DNA from 3 places in the Neptunomonas concharum genome. Region 3 is predicted to be linked to each of the others. Evidence: riboswitches for the same ligand, from Rfam matches in the RefSeq annotation. Region 3 holds a riboswitch; each other region holds the start of a gene.

Region 1 (4,545 bases), 270 kb from region 3:
GCCATCATCGCTGCTACAAAAGCCAAGCCTAGACTGATGGCAGCGGGGCGGGTAATCATACTCAGGTCCTGCCATCGGGGTGTGTAATCTAGTAATCCCGGTAGCAACGCAATATAAGGGAGCAACAACAGTATCCAGCTCAGTAGATAGATCAGCTTAAAAATATTGGCTTTTTGTCGGGAGGGTTGGGGTGGGGAGTGCGGGCTTCCATTATCCACTGACTGCCATGAGAGCGTGCCGAAACGTGTCATGACGGCGTATAGAGTGCCTGCAATCAGCAGTTGTGACCATGCCAGAGTGAGTGCTTCGGCTATATTAAAGTCATATTTGAGCGCTTGATAAATAGCTACTTCTAATGTGGTTGAACTCGGGCCGCCCCCAAGTGCTAGAACCACTGCAAAGCTATTGAAGCATAATACAAAAATAAAGCCGCTGATCACAGCGGATGATTGCCTCAGTACAGGCCATTCCACCGTTTTAAAGCGTTGCCAAGGGGAGAGTTTAAGCTGTGCAGCCAAGCGCCAACTGGTTTCAGGGATAGCGCTCAGTTGTAACCAGATCGACCGAATCGCTAATGGTGTATTCAAAAAAATATGGGCCAGTAAGATGCCTGACAACCCATAGAGGTTCCAGCCGTTCTCTGTCAGTTGGTTGAGTAATGGTGTTAAAAGCCCTGAACGCCCCAGCAGCGCAACCATGCCAGTAATGACGATCAGCGTTGGTGTTACAAAACAGAGTAAACAGAAAGCGAGAAACCAGCGCTTTGCGGGAAGTGTCGGGCAGTAAAATAGCGCTCTGGCAACCGGAATAGCGAGCGCAACAGAGAGTAATGCACTAAGCAATGACTGTTTTAGGGTAAAGCCTAACAGTTCATAGAAGTAGCTATCGCTTAGTAGGTTAATGTCAGGTGAGGCGCTCCCAAAACTAATCAGTCCATAAAAGGAAAGACAGGTAAAAGACAGCACCAGACCATAACTAAGCCAATGACTCATGGCTAATTGGCAGAAGCGCGCCACTCTCTAATCCATTGTTGACGCTGCTTGGCAATCTGCTCAGCTGTAAAGCCGATGGTTTTAGGCTTGATCAGACTATCAAATGCTTCGGGCAGTGTAACATCGTCGATGACCGGTAACATCCAGTTCGTGACAGGGATAATGGACTGCGCTTTTGGGGAGATAAGAAACGTCAGGAACTGCTGAGCCAGAGCTGGGTTTTGCGCATAAGCTGAAATGGCAGCAACCTCTGTTTGTACAATGTGTCCTTCGGAAAAACGCGCTGCTTTATATTGATTCTTTTGTTCAGCAACCTGATGGTAGGCAGGGGATGTGTTGTAGCTGAGAACATAATCGGCGTCACCCTTTAGGAACATGCTATACGCTTCCCACCAGCCTTTAGTGACGGTGACAGTGTGGCTTGCAAGTTGTTTCCAGGCAGAGGGTGCTTCATCACCATAAACGGCCTTAACCCATAGCATCAATCCTTGTCCTGGTGTACTGGTGCGCGGGTCCTGATAGATAACGGAGGCTTCTGACTCAATCAGGGCTTTTAGTGAGGTAGCAGGTTGTTGAATTTTCTCACTGTCATAAATGAACGAGAAATACCCATAGTCAAAAGGTACGAAGGTATCGTCCTGCCCATTAAGATGTGCACTAATTGGATCGAGTGAAATATTATGAGGTTGTGTCAGTTTCGCTTCACGGGTAATCTCGGTAAGGGAGTTATCCAGCCCAAGCAGAACGTCAGCCTTCGTGCGTGCTTGTTCAATGCGAGCACGGTTTAAAATGCTGACGCCATCTTCTACCGCGATAAATTCAATATCACATTGGCATTCTTGTTCGAAGGCAGTTTCCAGCTTAGGTCCGGGGCCCCATTCTGATACAAATGAATCATAGGTATAGATGGTCAGATCTGCCGCGTGTAGAGTTGTTGCGCTAGAGAGTAATAAGCCTGTAAAAAGTTTTTTCATCATGTCCTTTATTCCCTACGCCGGTATAACCCGGATCAGGTTCGACGGGTAAAATCTCAGTCTGCACCGATACAGACACCCCGATAAGAGGGCGCTATAGTACCATAAGTGTGATCAACAGTGAGTAGTGGTGAAGGATGATAATCAATGCTTAAGGGCATACTAAAATGGCGTTGACCTTAGCGGGGTGGCGGCCTCTTGAAGGCCATTCAGGTACGACGAATACACTATTTGTTGGTACTTATAAAAATCAGCCTGCCGTCCTTAGGATAAATTGTCGCAGTGATATTCCGGGTATTAATCGGCAAAGAGAGCAGCAAGTATTGGCGCGTATAGCAGGGTTTAGTTGGGCTCCTGATGTTTTAGAGTCTTCGGTAGATCAGTTGATCCTGTGCGAGTATCAGGAACTTAGCAATATGCCAGCGCAAGCTGATCTGTTGGCTATTGTGGCGCAGTGGCAATCAATATCTGATGTGCCTGAACAGAAGTACGATTTAATCTGGAAAGGTTACCAAGAAAAGATAGATGCCATATCAGCATCCGAACAACGGGCTTCCCTTCAAGAAAATCTGGATCGGACAAGGCGGTTATTTGGTGCATTGCCTAAGATTCCATATTGCCTAGCGCACCACGATTTACACATAGGGAATCTTTTGCAGAACAAGCAGCAGCTTGTTGTACTCGACTGGGAGTATGCAGGCTTAGGCTCTCCTTGGCTTGATGTCGCGGCATTGAGTGAAGAGTTTGGCTGCGAGGAGGCGGCACTGGCGAAGTTGCCGCTATTTGAACACCTTAATACAGCAGACTTTCAAAGCGCTTTGAAAACCGCAATCGCGCTACGGTCCGAGCTGAACCAGCTTTGGTATGCGCTGGTTCAGCCTGAATCGGCGGATGTTAAAGGGTAACCGTGATGTTAGAGGAAGCTTTACTGGCTTTAGAGATTGCTGATTCCACCGTATTATCGCGGGCAAGTACAACACCCATGCGCCGTTGTCCGGCCACTTCGGGCTTACCGAATAGGCGTAGCTGAGTATCTGGCATCGCCAGTACAGCGTCTAAACCAGCAAACTGTGCCTTATTAGAGTTGCCCTCAACTAAAATAACACTGGAGGCACTAGGGCCATGAAAATGAATGTTTGGAATAGGCAACCCTAATATAGCGCGGGCGTGCAGTGCAAATTCCGATAAATCTTGAGATATCATGGTAACCATACCGGTATCATGGGGTCTTGGTGACACTTCACTAAAGAGTACTTCATCGCCTTTGATAAAAAGTTCAACACCAAATAACCCTCGGCCGCCTAAAGCTTCGGTAACCTTCAATGCTGCATCTTTGGCTGCGCTTAGTGCTGCTGAGGACATCGCTTGTGGCTGCCAGGATTGGCGATAGTCCCCATCCACTTGAACGTGGCCGATGGGCTCACAAAAAGCGGTGCCATTGGTATGTCGAACAGTGAGCAAAGTTATCTCGTAGTCGAAATCGACGAAGCCTTCTATAATCACCTTACCTTGACCTGCTCGGCCTCCCTCTTGGGCGTATTGCCAAGCGCTCTCTATCTGATCTTCAGTTTTCACCGTACTTTGGCCTTTGCCTGAAGAACTCATGATCGGTTTTACAACACAGGGGAGCCCAATGTCCTGAATGGCCGCGAGATACTCTTCACGGGTTTCAGCAAACTTGAAGGGAGATGTCTTTAAACCAAGAGTTTCGCTGGCTAAACGACGAATTCCTTCACGGTTCATGGTTAAACGAGTTGCATTGGCGGTTGGAATGACAGTAAACCCTTCAGCTTCAAGCTCGATCAATGTGTCCGTGGCAATGGCTTCTATCTCTGGGACGATTAAGTCTGGTTTCTCGGCTTGAATGACTTCTCGCAATGCTTCGCCATCCAGCATCGAGATAACATGGCTTCTGTGGGCAACTTGCATGGCCGGCGCGTTCGCGTAGCGGTCAACCACAATCACCTCTACCCCTAATCTTTGTAGTTCGATGACGACTTCTTTGCCTAGTTCTCCACCACCACACATCAACACACGGGTTGCGTTTGCAGCAAGAGGGGTGCCAATTGTTGCCATGAGTTTTTATCCTTCAATGAAAATAATTCAGTCATTATACGTGATCAGAAGAAAAATCAGACATTGGACTTTGTTACTTATTAGCTATACTGAATCATGTGAATTTAGGTAGTACGCATTGCGAAAGCGTTGGTTAGTTTTTTCATATGTCTCCTTTGCCTTCGGGCACTTCAACCGAAATCATTTCGGTTAATGATGGGGCGGTCGAAATGGCCGCCCCTGTCTTTAAAATAATTCTGCTTTCCCTTCGTCTGATTGAAAACTTCTCGTAAACTATCAATTTTGTTACTTCGTGAATGTTCAAATGCCAGATACTCTTAAACAATCCGTTATTGATGCGGGGAAGTGGATTGATCAGCAAGGTTGGTGCCCAGCAACCGGTGGAAACTTCTCTGTTCGTATAGATGCAAAGCACGCTTGGGTTACGGCGTCAGGTAAGCATAAAGGTGCTTTGACGCCAGAGGATCTACTACAGGTAGATCTCAAGGGTGTGGTGATTGGCT
Region 2 (4,545 bases), 1.2 Mb from region 3:
GCAGCGCCAATACCGGAAGTAATATGGTCATATCCCGGTGCGATATCAGTTGTCAAAGGTCCTAATGTATAGAACGGTGCTTCATGGCATTCCTGCAACTGTTTATCCATGTTCTCTTTGATCATATGCATCGGTACATGCCCTGGCCCCTCGATCATAACTTGAACATCATGCTTCCACGCGACTTTGGTCAACTCACCTAAGGCTTCTAATTCTGCGAACTGAGCCTCATCATTTGCATCATATACGGATCCAGGACGTAACCCATCACCTAATGAGAAGGCGACATCATAGGCTTTGCAAATTTCACAGATCTCCTCGAAGTGGGTGTAAAGGAAATTCTCTTCATGGTGAGCAAGACACCATTTAGCCATGATCGAACCCCCTCGGGAGACGATACCGGTCATACGTTTTGCCGTCATCGGGACATAGCGCAGCAACACACCCGCATGGATGGTAAAGTAGTCCACCCCCTGCTCTGCCTGCTCGATCAAAGTGTCACGGAATACTTCCCAGTTGAGATCCTCAGCAACACCATTTACTTTCTCTAATGCTTGGTAAATAGGCACTGTACCAATAGGAACGGGTGAGTTACGCAGTATCCATTCGCGAGTTTCATGGATATTTTTTCCGGTCGACAAATCCATTATCGTATCGGCCCCCCAGCGTGTACCCCACGTCATCTTCTCGACCTCATCTTCAATGGAAGAGGTCAGCGCAGAATTACCAATATTGCCATTAATTTTCACCAAAAAATTACGACCGATAATCATTGGCTCTAATTCAGGGTGATTGATATTGCAGGGGATAATAGCTCGACCCTCGGCAACTTCCTGGCGCACAAACTCCGGCGTTATTTCATTGGGCAAGCGTGCACCAAAACTATGACCTGGATGTTGTTGCGCGACTAGATGACCTTCAGCCTGCGCTTTAGCAAGCTTCATATTTTCACGAATAGCGATATATTCCATCTCTGGGGTAATAATCCCCTGACGTGCATAATGCAGTTGAGTGACATTCTTTCCCTCTTTTGCACGTCTCGGCTTGCGCGTCAGCTCAAAGCGCAGCTCGTCCAAACGCAAGTCAGCCTCACGTGCGCGACCATATTCTGAAGAGAGGTGACTAAGCTGCTCCGTATCCGCCCGTTCCTCAATCCAAGCACTGCGCAGGGGCACAAGTCCTTTTCGAACATCAATCACCGCATCTGGATCAGTGTAGGGTCCAGACGTATCGTATACATAAAGTGGCGCGTTTGTTTCCCCACCCATGGCAGTCGGCGTGTCATCTAGAGAAATTTCTCGCATTGGTACGCGGATATCCGGACGGCTACCTTCAATATAAACCTTACGCGATTTCGGAAAAGGCTGTACGGACGCTTGGTCCACAACGGCACTTTGACTCAACATTGTGTTATCAGACATAACTCACCCTACTTAATATTATTTCTCTCAAAGGATTCCCAAAGGAGTGAAAAGTGATGCAAAGGCCCAGAACCTTGCCCCACCTGAAGCTGATCGGCGGCCAAAATAGCCCCTGATATATACTCTTTAGCGAACCTAACCGCTTGAGGCACTGCTTGCCCTCGCCCAATTCCCACAGCAACGGCTGATGCCAACGTGCACCCTGTCCCGTGCGTATTTTTTGTATGTGTTCGAGCAGATCTCAGTTCAATGACCTCCGTACCGTTTGATAGAAGATCTATCGCTTCGTATTGGGAAGATAAATGCCCCCCTTTGAGCAGCACCCATTCAATCCCCAAATCATGTAATGGATTAAGCAGCTCATACATGCCTGCTAGCGTATTCGGCACTACGCGTTGGGCAAGGAAAGCAGCTTCAGGGATATTGGGAGTGACAATGCGGCAGCGCGGCAACAATGCGCTTTTGAGCAAGCTTTCACCTTCAGAGTCCAACAAACGAGTACCACTACTGGAGGTAATGACAGGATCAATAACCAAAGGGATAGGCTGGTAGTTATTTAAGGTTTCAATAATCGCAGCGACATTATCACCCGACCCTAGTGCCCCCAGCTTAATAGCACGCACAGGCATATCATCCAATACAGCGGTAAGTTGGGCAGTTACTTGGTCAGCTGGAACAGGATAGGACGCTCTAACACCACAGGTATTCTGTGCCGTTAAAGTAGTAATAACAGTGGCACCGTAAGCACATAATGCCGAGAAGGTTTTAAGGTCTGCTTGAATGCCAGCCCCTGCCGAAGTATCAGAGCCAGCGATTGTAAGAATAACAGGAGGACTACACGAATCATCTAAAACTTGGGACATCTCGATTCCTACGCCAGTGTTAACTGGATCAGGTTCAGCGGGTTTAATCTCAGCCCAATTAGGCACCCCGACAAGATTTACAACAGTGTAAGGCTAATTAGTGTACCTGTCCATGGCTAACCTGTAAGAAATTATGAACAACTATTCAACAATAACCTAATAAAAATAGGACTTTTTCCTATATAAAAAAAAGTCAGAGTCGCCATAATAAGAAGTGTGGATCTCCTGTTCAAGGAACGAATTCAAGGACGGCCAAGGCAAGCGGAAGGGACAAACGGAAGCTCGAAAGGATACACCAAACCGCAAGGAAAATGGATGCCATGATTGAAGGCTTTATAAAGGAATATAAAGCCTTCGCACCTCTACTTCATGTAAAATATAACCACCAGCCATCATTATTTTATCCAAAACACGCCAAATCAGCAGCAAATAGATTCAAGTACACCAACAGCTTTGTAACTTTAACCCCAAACGTCCTTGGCCATTTGATCAATAGGTTTCGTACATCCGTTTGCAATCCAGTCCGACAGATGGGATGCCACATCAGGAAAGCAACGTGGCTCAGGATGTGAAGCGCTTAGCCACTCACTGATAACCTCTGCATCTAGCTCTTTAATAATGGTCGCCAAGCCTAAAGATTGTAAGATACATGCATTAGATGCCTGCTCAGTTTGCCCTTTCATTGGCTTACTGAGTAATTTTTTACCATATTGCATAGTTTCACTGGCTAAACCAAATCCACAATTTGTAATAACACCCGAGCACGCTGCCAAATCCCTTTCAAATCCCTCTCTGCTCAGCGGTAAAAAATGGACATTACCTTTAACGCTTGGTCCGCTCACATCAGCATATACATGAAATTGATGATCAGGAAAGCCACTAAACCAGTAGTACAATGTTTCGTCTCGCTCATGAGGCATGTAAACCAGAACTAGGTTTTGCTCATCCGTCGATTCAAAACGAGGGGGTTGTATCAAAGGAGGAACAATGGCGCCGCCAAAGTGATCCCAATGCACACCAACCGCCTTCTCAACAGGTGCGAATAGTTTCACACCCGGCTTTAATAATTTAGATCGATAACGATCCGGTAAACTATGCAGAAATGCATACTGATGCGCTAATCCTACGCTTGGCTTTTTCTTGAGCTTTGCAGCCCATGCGGTGACAGGCTCAAAATCAGATAACACCAAATCATATGCATCCAACTCCAATGAGCGCGCATCCTGAAGCAGCTCCCATATACTATTTTGCATCAGCGTTTTCATGAGCTGAACCTTCGCTCCTTCACCCATGCAAAAAGTTAAACCACGTCTTACCTGAAACGCTTTAAAGGGTTCCATATCAAACAACTTCTCAGCAGGTCGCCCGCTAAAAAGATAATCCACCTCTACACCTGCTGCTTCTAGCGCGGGAGCCATCACTCGCGCACGCGTAATGTGTCCATTTCCTGTTGCCTGAACACCGTATAGAACCTTCATACACCAACCCCAAGAAGCTGAAACACAACTTCAGCACATACAACGCCAAGTGCTGCTCCCGCGACAATATCTGAAGGATAATGCACTCCCAGCATCACTCTCGACAGGCCAATCAGGGCCGCTACCGAATAGGCCAGAAAAAACAGCTGTGGATAAAATTGAACCAGCAAGGTCGCAAATACAAACGCTGCCGCTGAATGTCCTGATGGAAAGCTAAACTTATCTGAGGGTTGAATCAGTGCATCAACGCCTGCCAACTCGCTTGGGCGACAGCGTCTTATTGTATTTTTTAGTAACAGATAGAGAGGAAGCTCCAGCAGATAAACGATCAAGCCTGTTTGTAAAAATAATGAACCGTTATTCGGCTCAAAGACAGCAAGTAACAAGCCTGCAATAGCATAGGCGAAGCCGTCACCTAAACGAGAGACACAACGGCTAAAATACGCAACACCCGAGTGCATATTGCGATAGGCCTGAAACCAGTGGAACGCTAGTGTATCCAGAGAATGAAGCGCCTGAAGTGATCGCATCACGGCCCCCTATGCTAGAGTGATGCGCTATTATCTCAGCCCAAAGGTGACGCTTTTGTTACACCTGTTTTAAAAGTTTATGACGCTATTGAGCTTTGGACGGCAGAACGACATTGGCGATCTCGTTGACCACTATTTCAGGATTATCCCAAGGCAGCATATGCCCACCTGGTAATTTAACCAAACGTAAAGGTTGCGCTAAGGCTTTAACCAGTCGCTCGCTATACTCCCAAGACAGCACTTCATCCTTATC
Region 3 (4,545 bases):
CATTTAAATTCACTGGTAATGGCCGTGAGTATTTCAAAATCTGGATTGTTAATATACTACTCTCCATTGTTACGCTAGGTATCTATTCTGCTTGGGCAAAAGTTCGCACGAATCGTTATTTTTACGGTAACACATTCTTCAATGATGCAAACTTTGAATACCACGCCACTGGCTGGCAGATCTTTAAAGGGCGCATTATCGCTGCCATTGCTCTGCTCATTTATGTTGCAGTAAGTGAGCTATTCCCTCAGGTCGGCTTCGGCTTGATGTTAATTATATTGCTTGCCACTCCGTGGATCATTTGGAACAGCTACCGCTTTAATGCTCGTATAACCAGCTATCGACAAGTCCGCTTTTCATTTGATGGCTCGTTAAGCAACGCCTATAAATACATGTTGTTATTACCTTTTTTACCTGCAGTCGCTATCGGGTTAATCGCTGGTACAACTTGGCTGCTGTTTGGCATGAATAGCATTATGGCAGTCTTCATTTTAGCCGCCCTCGCAATGATCAGCATCTATGCAATGGGGCCCTATGTACAGGCGCTCATGTACCGATACCGTTGGAACAACGCCCATTACGGACAGGGCGACTTTAGTGCCAATATAAGTATCAGCGTGTTTTTTAAAACCTACCTCTTCATCCTAGGGATCTTTTTATTATTTGCTGCAATTATTGCCGCTATAGGTTATGCAGCAGGAGCCGGGGCGATGATATCCGCTCAGAAAGAAGCAGGTACAGAACCAGGGCTGTTCAATATCTTTTTTCTGGTTGGTTACCTGTTTACACTTATGTTTAGTTTTTGGGCTAAAGCCTACATGGAGACACGTATTAATAACCATGTTTTTAACGAGTTGAAACTCGATAACGTACTTAACTTGCACTCCAATCTTCAAGTTAAACCGCTGTTTTGGATTCATATAACAAATTTATTCCTGATTATTTTCACGCTCGGTTTAGCCATACCTTTTGCTAAAGTACGCTTAGCCAACTATCGCGCAGACTCAACATCGGGCACGATAACTCAAGATCTAGCGCACTATGCAAGCTTACAACAACAGAAACAGTCTGCTTTAGGTGATGAACTAGGTGAAGCTTTTGATCTCCAAGGTGACTTAGGTATCAGCCTTTGATTTCTGGTTATTACTATCCCGCCAATCAGTCAGCCCGCTCGCGGGCTGACATTCACATCGAAGGTAGCCGATACACATTGATCCGCGCTGATGGTAAACCCTTACATGGGGATATTAGTGACCTCGATATTAGCAACCGAGTTGGGAATATTACTCGTCGTATTACCTTTCCTGACGGTACTCTGTTAGAGACTCATGATAACGAAGCGATTGATACATGGATTAAGTCCGCCGGCCAACCTCGAAACCTTTGGCTTCACACATTAGAGACGAATCTGTCTTTAATCATCTTTTCTATTGTATTTGTGGTGACACTGACTCTTAGCTTCATTAAATGGGGCATACCCGCCATAAGTTATCAAGTTGCTCACGCACTCCCCGCCGAGCTGAGCATAGCGATTGGGGAACATAGTATAGCGGTGCTCGACTCCACACTCTTCACCCCTTCATCATTATCTGAAGAACAACAAGCCTCAATACGAAGCGAGATAACAAGCACACTTCTTAATCGGGTTGATATAGATATCCCTATCAAGTTCCATTTTCGTACGATGGAAAATAGCAACGGTCCTATCGCTAATGCATTCGCACTACCCTCAGGCGATATTTTTGTTACGGATAAACTGGTGGAGCAGTTAGACCAACCTAATGAGCTTAACAGTGTCATTTTGCATGAAATTGGTCATATCAAGCACCGCCATGGTCTACAACATGTCATACGCTCCTCAACCATCGCCTTACTGACCGTATTTATCGTGGGTGATAATTTATCGTTCGGCCAAGACCTCATCGTTGCTTTCCCTACATTTTTAACGCAGCAAGGTTATTCACGAAAAGCAGAAGAGGAAGCGGACGAGTACGCTCTAGAGCATATGTTAAAACTAGGATTAGACACAGAAGCCTTTGCAACAGCGCTAGAAAAAATTATTCCAGACGCAGCGAAAACAAAAAACAGTGGCAACGTATATTTATCAACGCACCCTGATACCCGAAAGCGAATAGAAGCCGCTAGGAAGTATTAGCGTGACAGTCATCACCCCGAGTGAATGAAGAGCTATCTAAATTTTCGCAACGTGTAAAATTTACTATCCATCCACACAGTAACCCGTATAATCGCTACCGTTTACTCACTATGAGTATGTCCTAAGGGGTGGCAGTGCTATCTATTAGCCTGGCCTGAGATGCACATGATGTGCGAACCCTCTGAACCTGATCCGGATGATACCGGCGTAGGAATAGGAACGATTACAAGCCTACTTTTCCCGCTACTCAACCGGGTCTCCAAGCATTATTATCGGAGACTTGTATGCACTTTACGTTAAACCCGCTCTATCCATCTGTCTTGGCAATGGCTGTGCTTACTGCTAATGAGTCCGTGGCTACTAATAGATCAATGAATAACGACTTACCTGTCATTTACATCACCTCAGGCGTCCGAGGTGCGGCATTGAATCAAGTCCCTGCTAGCCTGACTGCCGTGAATCAAGAAACCTTACAAAAACAACCCACATCACATACCGAAGCAATGCCCTCACTTGCGCCAAACGTCAACAGCAGTCATGGCGCATCCCGAGCACGCTTTTTCCAGATCCGTGGCATTGGCGAGCGTAGCCAGTTTATCGGGCCGGTTAACCCATCCGTCGGCGTGACGATGGATGGCATAGATATGAGTAATATCGGAGCGGCAGCAACACTGATGGATGCTCAGCAAGTGGAAATACTTCGTGGACCGCAAGGCACCTTGTATGGTGCTAACGCTCTAGCAGGACTCATTCATATTCGCTCTAACGATCCAACGACGAAGACTCAAGGTCGAGTAGAAACGACGCTAGCGACCTATAATACCCGCAGCCTAACAGCGGCTGTAGGCGGCCCAGTAAATGAGAACGTGGGGTATCGAGTAGCGATACAAAGCAACCGTAGTGACGGTTTTATGGAGAACGACTATCTCGATAAAAGTCACACTAACAATATCGATGAGACATTTTTGCGCGGCAAGCTACGCATTCAAGCTAACGATCACCACATGCTCGATTTAACTGGCTTTTATGCCGATGTTGATAACGGTTACGATGCCTTTTCGCTAGATAACAATCGTCACACATTATCTGACCAGCCTGGGCATGACCGCCTAGAATCATCAGCCCTTGCGCTGAAATCAACCTGGACAGGACACAACGCATTTACGCTGGAAACCAGCCTTAGTCACTCCTCAGCTGATCAGGAGTATGGCTACGATGAGGACTGGGCCTATCCTTTCTTTTTTACCAACCCGGATGACCCAACCGAGGATTGGGGTTACAACTGGTTTGATAACTACAAAAGGGATATCTCTACAACAACAGCGGAGATGCGTTTCATTTCTGCTCCCGGTGCTGAGCTGTTTAATGGAACAACCGATTGGGTAACCGGCGTTTATTATTATCATCGAGAGACTGATCTGCTTCGCCAGCGCACCGACAATGCAGATTTTAATAGCGATTACACAACTTCACGTTTTGCAGTATATGGTCAGTTAGAATCACGCTTATCAGATGTTTTACGTCTAACCTCAGGATTACGCTTTGAGCAAAGCGAGTTTGATTATAGCGACAGCGACAGCGTGACATCCGATGAAGACGACCTACTCGCTGGCGGACGCTTAGCACTTGAGTATTTAGCGAATCAAAACCGTACCTATTACGCGCTTGTCTCTGCTGGCTACAAAGTAGGCGGCGTTAATGCAGACACAAATTTACCCGAGGAGCAGCGCGCTTTTGAAACAGAGTCGTTGTGGAACTATGAAGTAGGCGCTAAGAGCAACCTGCTCGATAATCGTTTGCAGACACAAGTTGCACTATTTTATCAACGCAGAAATGATGCTCAGATCAAAGGCTACCGCACGATATCTATGCCGAGCGGTGGCACCAGTTTTATCGACTATATCGATAATACGGATCAAGCCTACAGCTATGGTCTTGAAGCTGAAGCACAGTGGCAGGTTACGCCAGCCATTAACCTGTTCGGCGGCTTAGGTTTACTGGAAACCCAACTAAACGATTCTGGCGCTGCTTTCGACGGCCGCGATTCTGCACAATCACCGAGCTATCAGTTTATGCTAGGTGCTGCCTTTAAGCATAGCCAGCATTGGTTCTCGGGCATTGAAGTAGAAGGCAAGGATGAGTTCTATTTCTCTGATAGCCACAACCAGCGCTCCGATAGCTATACATTGGTTAATGCACATATCGGTTACCAAACGCCAGACTGGAGCATTCGTCTTTGGGGCCGCAACTTAACCAATGAGCATTATGCCGTGCGTGGTTTCTACTTCGGAAACGACCCTAGAATCGATTGGGCAGAGACTCAATATACTCAGCTTGGCTCACCCCGCCAGATCGGTATTACTGCAGCAGTGAATTTTTAAAGCCCTGTA

The links. A riboswitch is a leader RNA that binds a small molecule or an ion and turns the genes downstream of it on or off. The one in region 3 is predicted to bind thiamine pyrophosphate.
Region 1: it holds a riboswitch for thiamine pyrophosphate, as region 3 does, so the genes downstream of both, thiB (thiamine ABC transporter substrate binding subunit) here and F0U83_RS09065 (TonB-dependent receptor) in region 3, are expected to answer to the same signal.
Region 2: it holds a riboswitch for thiamine pyrophosphate, as region 3 does, so the genes downstream of both, thiD (bifunctional hydroxymethylpyrimidine kinase/phosphomethylpyrimidine kinase) here and F0U83_RS09065 (TonB-dependent receptor) in region 3, are expected to answer to the same signal.

Annotation. Positions count from the first base shown of each region.
Region 1 is NZ_CP043869.1:2,208,962-2,213,506, reverse strand. It holds gene F0U83_RS10425 (ABC transporter permease family protein) at 1-1,016, opposite strand, end outside; gene thiB (thiamine ABC transporter substrate binding subunit) at 995-1,969, opposite strand; TPP riboswitch at 1,962-2,059, opposite strand; gene F0U83_RS10415 (phosphotransferase) at 2,134-2,871, shown strand; gene purT (formate-dependent phosphoribosylglycinamide formyltransferase) at 2,861-4,042, opposite strand; gene F0U83_RS10405 (methylthioribulose 1-phosphate dehydratase) at 4,347-4,545, shown strand, end outside.
Region 2 is NZ_CP043869.1:3,114,697-3,119,241, forward strand. It holds gene thiC (phosphomethylpyrimidine synthase ThiC) at 1-1,421, opposite strand, end outside; gene thiD (bifunctional hydroxymethylpyrimidine kinase/phosphomethylpyrimidine kinase) at 1,430-2,284, opposite strand; TPP riboswitch at 2,273-2,364, opposite strand; gene F0U83_RS14785 (MJ1255/VC2487 family glycosyltransferase) at 2,746-3,762, opposite strand; gene F0U83_RS14790 (phosphatase PAP2 family protein) at 3,759-4,292, opposite strand; gene F0U83_RS14795 (alpha/beta hydrolase) at 4,378-4,545, opposite strand, start outside.
Region 3 is NZ_CP043869.1:1,942,783-1,947,327, forward strand. It holds gene F0U83_RS09055 (YjgN family protein) at 1-1,133, shown strand, start outside; gene F0U83_RS09060 (M48 family metallopeptidase) at 1,130-2,155, shown strand; TPP riboswitch at 2,270-2,386, shown strand; gene F0U83_RS09065 (TonB-dependent receptor) at 2,440-4,536, shown strand.